One region of the Shinella sp. 1A1 genome, then DNA from elsewhere that is predicted to be linked to it. Evidence: predicted binding sites of a transcription regulator. Region 1 holds the regulator's gene; each other region holds the start of a gene.

What was found. The regulator PhoB, encoded in region 1, activates phosphate uptake and scavenging genes when phosphate is short. The targets are predictions, from matches to a motif close to TGTCATNNANCTGTCAT.
Region 2: ACZ48C_RS19795 (BtaA family protein) is a predicted target of PhoB. The motif match lies at 1,090-1,106, and genes of this name have one in related genera.
Region 3: ACZ48C_RS06530 (DUF47 domain-containing protein) is a predicted target of PhoB. The motif match lies at 1,012-1,028, and genes of this name have one in related genera.

The regions. Positions count from the first base shown of each region.
Region 1 is NZ_AP039671.1:163,614-165,876, reverse strand. Features, by position in the region: gene ACZ48C_RS00845 (methyl-accepting chemotaxis protein) at 1-693, shown strand, start outside; gene phoB (phosphate regulon transcriptional regulator PhoB) at 959-1,642, opposite strand; gene phoU (phosphate signaling complex protein PhoU) at 1,661-2,263, opposite strand, start outside.
Region 2 is NZ_AP039672.1:666,859-669,121, forward strand. Features, by position in the region: gene ACZ48C_RS19785 (GGDEF domain-containing protein) at 1-480, shown strand, start outside; gene ACZ48C_RS19790 (hypothetical protein) at 487-984, opposite strand; gene ACZ48C_RS19795 (BtaA family protein) at 1,234-2,263, shown strand, end outside.
Region 3 is NZ_AP039671.1:1,293,025-1,295,287, reverse strand. Features, by position in the region: gene ACZ48C_RS06540 (TrkH family potassium uptake protein) at 1-262, shown strand, start outside; gene ACZ48C_RS06535 (hypothetical protein) at 370-927, shown strand; gene ACZ48C_RS06530 (DUF47 domain-containing protein) at 1,053-1,697, shown strand; gene ACZ48C_RS06525 (inorganic phosphate transporter) at 1,697-2,263, shown strand, end outside.

The DNA of each region.
Region 1 (2,263 bases):
GGCGAAGTGGTGCAGAAGGCGATCGACGCCATGCGCGGTATCGAAAGCTCCTCGCACGAGATCTCCAACATCATCGGCGTCATCGACGACATCGCCTTCCAGACCAACCTTCTTGCGCTGAATGCGGGCGTAGAGGCGGCGCGTGCCGGTGAAGCCGGCAAGGGCTTCGCGGTCGTCGCCCAGGAAGTGCGTGAACTCGCCCAGCGCTCGGCAAACGCCGCCAAGGAGATCAAGACGCTGATCAACACCTCCGAGGTGCAGGTCCGCGAGGGTGTCGATCTCGTCGGCAAGGCCGGCGGCGCGCTGGAGAACATCGCCGAGCAGGTCATCCAGATCAACGGCCTCATCCGCCAGATCTCGTCCTCGGCCTCCGAGCAGGCCGTCGGCCTCAAGGAGATCAACTCGGCCGTCAACCAGATGGACCAGGTCACGCAGCAGAACGCCGCGATGGTGGAGGAAACCACCGCCGCCTCGATGGCGCTCAACGACGAGGCGCAGACGCTGAAGGCGCTCGTCGCCCGCTTCCGCGCCGGCGCCGCGGCCATGGCCGCCCAGCAGCCGGTCCAGCAGGCCATGCGCCCGCAGGCCCAGCCGCAGCGTGCCGCCTACCAGGCCCCGCGCAGCGCGGCCCGCGCCATCCCGCAGGTCGCCGGCAACACGGCGCTCGCGCAGGATGACTGGGAAGAGTTCTGAGACCTGGCGACAGGAATGAAGAAAAAGAGGCCGGCGGAAACGCCGGCCTTTTTGTTGACGGCCCTCGCACCTCCGTCAGCGTCATCCTCGGCCTTGTGCCGAGGATCTGCCAACGCATCGGAAAACAGAAACGTTGCAGATGCTCGAGACGGGCCCGAGCGAAGGAGAGGGTTTCGGGCTTTGCCAGAAGCGCTGGCCGGAAGCTCCCTAAACGCAAACAGGCCCCGAAGGGCCCATTTCCGTCCTTGGGAGGAAGTTCGTCCGGTCAGGTTTCCAGCGAGTAGCCGGCACCGCGGACCGTGCGGATGACATCCTGCATATTGGCGAAGTTGAGCGCCTTGCGCAGGCGGCCGACATGGACGTCGACGGTACGCTCGTCGACATAAATGTCGTGGCCCCAGACGCCGTCAAGGAGCTGCGAGCGCGAGAAGACGCGGCCGGGCGACGTCATCAGGAATTCCAGGAGGCGGAATTCCGTCGGGCCGAGGCGGACTTCGCGGGTGCGGCGGTGGACGCGGTGCGTGTCGCGGTCGAGCTCGATGTCGCCGCAGCGCAGCACCGTCGAGACGACCTCGGGCTTGGCCCTGCGCAGCATGGCGCGCACGCGGGCGACCAGCTCCGGCGTCGAGAAGGGCTTCACCACATAGTCGTCCGCGCCGGTGGCAAGGCCGCGCACGCGCTCGCTCTCCTCGCCGCGCGCCGTCAGCATGATGATCGGCAGGCGCTCGGTCTCGGGCCGCTGGCGCAAGCGCCGGCAGAGCTCGATGCCGGAAACGCCGGGCAGCATCCAGTCGAGGATGAGAAGGTCCGGCATGCGCTCCTGCAGGCGCATCTCGGCCTCGTCGCCGGAGAGGATCGTGTCGACCTCGAAGCCCTCGGCTTCGAGGTTGTAGCGCAGGAGGACGCTGAGCGCCTCCTCGTCTTCGACGACGGCTATTCTGGGCACCATGTGTCGAACCCTACTCGCTTACTCGGAGGCGTCGGCAACGTCGGCGGCGACGACGGAGGTCGAGGTATCGTCCTTCGGACGCTCGCCTTCCGGCTGCGAGCCGGTCGCCATGTAATAGATGGTTTCGGCGATGTTGGTCGCGTGGTCGCCGATGCGCTCGATGTTCTTGGCGCAGAACAGGAGATGGGTGCAGGGCGTGATGTTGCGCGGGTCTTCCATCATGTAGGTCAGGAGTTCGCGGAACAGCGAGGTGTAGATCGCGTCGATCTCGTCGTCGCGCTCGCGGATGGCCTTGGCCTTGTCCACCGAGCGGGTGGCGAAGACGTCGAGCACTTCCTTGAGCTGCATCAGGGCGAGCTCGGCCAGGTGCTCCAGGCCGCGGGCGAGCTTGCGGGGCATGCCCGAGCTCTGCACGGCGATGACGCGCTTGGCGGTGTTCTTGCCGAGGTCGCCGACGCGTTCCAGCTCGGCCGCGATGCGGATCGTGCCCATGATCTCGCGCAGGTCCGCCGCCATCGGCTGGCGCTTGGCGATGGTGACGATGGCCTTCTCGTTGATCTGGCGCTCGGCATTGTCGAGGATCACGTCTTCCGAGATGACCTTCTGGGCCAGCGCCGCATC
Region 2 (2,263 bases), on a different replicon from region 1:
CTTGCGGAACTCGTCGGCGCATCCGGCGGCGAGGCCCGCGATGCCGGGTGCCTTGCCGTCCTCGACATCGACAATTTCAAATATATCAACGACCGTTTCGGCCACAGCGTCGGCGACGCCGTCCTGAAGGACTTCGCCATCACCCTGCAGCGCCATCTGCGCAAGACCGATATCCTCGGCCGGGTCGGCGGCGAGGAATTCCTTCTCATCCTGCCGAACACGGTGATGGAAGATGCCGAAGCCATCCTCGAGCGCATGCTGGCGGCGGTTCGCCATTCCCGCCCCGTGCCGGACCAGGCGAGCTTCCGCTACACTTTCTCCGCCGGGCTTGCCTGGGCGGAAAGCGGCGAGGAGCCGAGCGACATCTACCGCAGGGCCGATCTTGCCCTCTACGCCGCCAAGATGCGCGGCCGCGACCAGCTCAGCATCGAGATCCAGCCCCGGCGGCATCTCGGAGAGGCAAGGGCGGAACAAGGATAGCCGGCGTCATTTCCACTCGTAGGTCTTCTGCGCGCGGTACGGGCGTTCCGCGACGAAAGCGGCCTGATCCGTCGCATTCGAAACGAATTGCAGGGCATCGCCGTCGTCGTTGAACCCGGCGAAGACCATCAACATGGAGCGGGCGACCGGCTGGCCCTTCTTGCGATAGGAGAAGTTGACGGCGCAGTGCGGATAGCGCGCATCCAGCGTCTCGGAGGCAGCATCCGTCAGGGCGACGAACTGCCCGAGGGCAAGGAACCGGTCGATGGCGGCAAAGGCCGCCGCCTGGGACATCTGCTGGTTGGCGCTGGCGGCCGCCGGCCGGCCGTAGAAGAGACTGTCCGTCAGCCCCTTGCGCCGCTTCGTCTCATAGACGACGAGGCCGCCGGCCACGGCCAGTTCCAGCCGCACGTCGAAGGTCTGGAATCCTTCGGGGCGGCTGTCGAGATCCGTAAACAGCGTCCGCAGGTCGGCAATGTAATCGGCATAGAAGGCAACGTTCATCGGGTGCGTCCGTCTGTTGTCGGTCGAGTCGGGGCGGGCATATCACAGGCGCATGCCGGGCGACACCGTCTCCACGCAACGTCATCCCCAGGTCCGGAGCGCGGATGTCATGCGGGTGTCATCGCGATCTGCTGAAACGAGCCCCATGTCGTTCGGCAATCGGGGCGATCGGGCGAAGCCTCACGCAAGGCTTATGCATCGCTCCCGGCCGCGGCCAGAGAGATGTTCCAGCCTGGGAAACGTACCCCGATGATCGAAACGGCCACCTCCGCCATCCCTTCTCCTGCAGCAGCGCGCACGGACGGGGCGGCCAAGCGCCTCCATCGCGCCGTGCGCCGCAATCCGCTGCTGACGCCTTCCGGAATGTCGGAATATGTCTTTTCGCGGCTGTTCCGAAGCCTCGTCTATGCGCAGATCTGGGAAGATCCCGAGGTGGACATGGCGGCGCTGCAGATCGCGCCGGGCAACAGCATCGTCACCATCGCCTCGGGCGGGTGCAACGCGCTTTCCTACCTCGTCGCCGATCCGGCCCGTATCGAGGCGGTCGACCTCAATCCCGCGCATGTGGCCTTCAACCGCCTGAAACTCGCGGCGGCGGCCCGCCTGCCGGATTACGAAACCTTCTACCGCTTCTATGGCAGCGGCGACGACCGGCGGAACATCGCGGCCTATCGCACCTATCTGCAACCCCATCTCGACGCGGAGACCCGCGCCTATTGGGAAGGCCGCACGGTGACCGGCCGCCGCCGCATCTCCATCTTCCATCGCCGCCTCTATCGCCACGGGCTTCTCGGCGGCTTCATCGGGCTCGGCCACAAGATGGCCCGGCTCTACGGCGCCGACCCGCGCGGATTGCTCGATGCCCGGACCATGGAAGACCAGCGGCGCTTCTTCGACGAGACGCTCGCGCCGCTGTTCGACAAGCGGCTCATTCGCTGGGCGACGGGGCGCAAGAGCTCGCTCTTCGGCCTCGGCATTCCGCCGCAGCAATATGAAGCGCTTTCGGGCGCGGGCAGCGACATGGCGACGATCCTGCGCCAGCGGGTCGAAAAGCTCGCCTGCGGCTTCCCGCTGTCAGAGAACTACTTCGCCTGGCAGGCCTTCGGCCGCGGCTATGGCCCCGGCGACAGGGCGCCCTTGCCGCCCTACCTCGCCCGGCAGAACCATGAGATCATCCGGGAGCGCGCCTCCCGCATTTCCATCACCAACACGTCGCTGACGGAATTCCTCGCCGCCAAGCCCGCCGGTTCCGTCGACCGTTTCATCCTGCTCGATGCGC
Region 3 (2,263 bases), 1.1 Mb from region 1:
CTTCATCACCTATGTCGCGATCTCCGCCATCGGAGCGATCCTGCTCGGCCTGATGGGCTACGACGTGCTGACCGCCGTCTCGGCGGCGGCGACCTCGCTTTCCAACGTGGGACCGGGCGTCACGCCGGAGATCGGCCCCGCCGGCTCCTTCACGGTGTTCCACGACGCGGCGCTCTACGTGCTCTCCTTCCTCATGCTGCTCGGGCGTCTCGAAATCCTCACCGTGCTGGTCATCCTGACACCGCTCTTCTGGAAGAGCTGACGAGAGCCCCGGACAAAGCGCCGGCATCCTTGACTGTTGCCGCGCTTCTTCGCATCCTGCCCGCAATCCGGCTGGAGGAAGACTGAATGTCCGTGTGGAAGTCCCTGATGCGTTTGACCTTTGTCGCCGCGCTCGCGCCGACGCTCGCGCTTGCCGGCCCCCTCGCGGACGCCGCGAAGAAGGCGGAGGAGCAGGCCGCCGCCGGCGATACGGTCGGCGCGCACAACACGATCCGCGACGCCTATGGCGCGTTTGCCGCGACGCTCCCCTTCTCCATCGGCAAGGCGATCTTCGTCGCCGCGCCGCCGCAGGGCTATGGCATGTATGCCACCCGGCCCGATTCCAGCTTCAAGGCGGGCGAGGCGCTGATCTCCTATGTCGAGCCGGTCGGCCTCACCTGGCGCGCCGCCGATGGTGGCCTCCTGGAATCGCATTTCACCGTCGACCTCGAACTGCTCGATCCCAAAGGGACGAAACTTGCCGAGCAGAAGGCCTTCGGCTCCTTCGACTTCAAGGGCAGCGTGCGCAACCAGGAAGTCTTCGCCAAGCTGACGCTCAATCTCACGAGCCCGCCGGCCGGCGATTACGTGCTGCGCTACCGCTTCCGCGACAGCGCCAGCGGCGCGGTCGCCATCAGCGAGCAACCCTTCAAGATCGTGCCCTGAGCGGGTGCGCGTCCCGTTTACCGCAGTGCAAGAGAAATTGTGACAAGGCCGAATCAACGCTTTCCAGCGCGTTGACGGTCAATTATGACAGCCGCATGACAACCCCAGCCATGTAAGGGGCATCCATGCTTTCGCTGTTTCGCAAACTCATGCCGCGCGAAGACCGTTTCTTCGATCTCTTCGAGCAGCATTCCCGCACTGTCGTCGGCGCCGCCGAATCGCTCCGCACGCTGCTTGCCGGCGGCCCGGACATGGAAAAGCACTGCGACCGGATCGTCGAACTGGAAAACCAGGCCGACGAGATCACCCATGAAGTTCTGCAAGCGGTGCGCCGCAGCTTCATCACGCCCTTCGACCGCGGCGACATCAAGGACCTGATCCAGTCGATGGACGATGCCATCGACATGATGCACAAGACGGTCAAGACCATCCGCCTCTACGAGCAGACGAGCTTCCAGCCCGGCATGCAGGAAATGGGCGAGACCGTCGTCAAGGCCGCCCATCTCATCGCCGAGGCGATCCCGCTGCTCGACAAGATCGGCGTGCATGCCGGCCGCCTCGGCACCATCGCGGAAGAGATCACCCGCGTCGAGGGCCGCTCCGACGAATTGCACGACCGCGGCCTGAAGGACCTCTTCAAGGAATTCGGCAAGACCGATCCGATGGCCTATATCATCGGCAGCGAGATCTACGGGGAACTCGAGAAGGTCGTCGACCGCTTCGAGGACGTCGCCAATGAAATCAGCGGTATCGTGATCGAGAACGTCTGATGGACGCCACGCTCGCCCTTCCGCTGCTGGTCGGCCTCGTCGGCATCGCGCTCGTCTTCGATTTCCTGAACGGCCTGCACGACGCGGCGAATTCCATCGCCACGATCGTCTCCACCCGCGTGCTGCGCCCGCAATACGCCGTCCTGTGGGCAGCCTTCTTCAACTTCATCGCCTTCCTGTTCTTCGGCCTGCATGTCGCCGAGACGCTGGGCAAGGGCATCATCGATCCCTCCATCGTCAGCCCGCTGGTCATCTTCTCGGCGCTGATGGGGGCGATCATCTGGAACGTCGTCACCTGGGTCTTCGGCATCCCGTCGAGCTCCTCGCATGCGCTGATCGGCGGCCTCGTCGGCGCGGGCCTCGCCAAGACCGGCTTCGACGCCGTCGTGTGGAGCGGGCTCATCAAGACGGCGAGCGCCATCTTCCTGTCGCCGGCCATCGGCTTCTTCCTGGCGCTGATCCTCATCCTGATCGTCTCGTGGATATTCGTGCGCCAGACGCCCTTTGCCGTCGACCGCACCTTCCGCGTCATGCAGTTCCTGTCCGCCTCGCTCTATTCGCTCGGC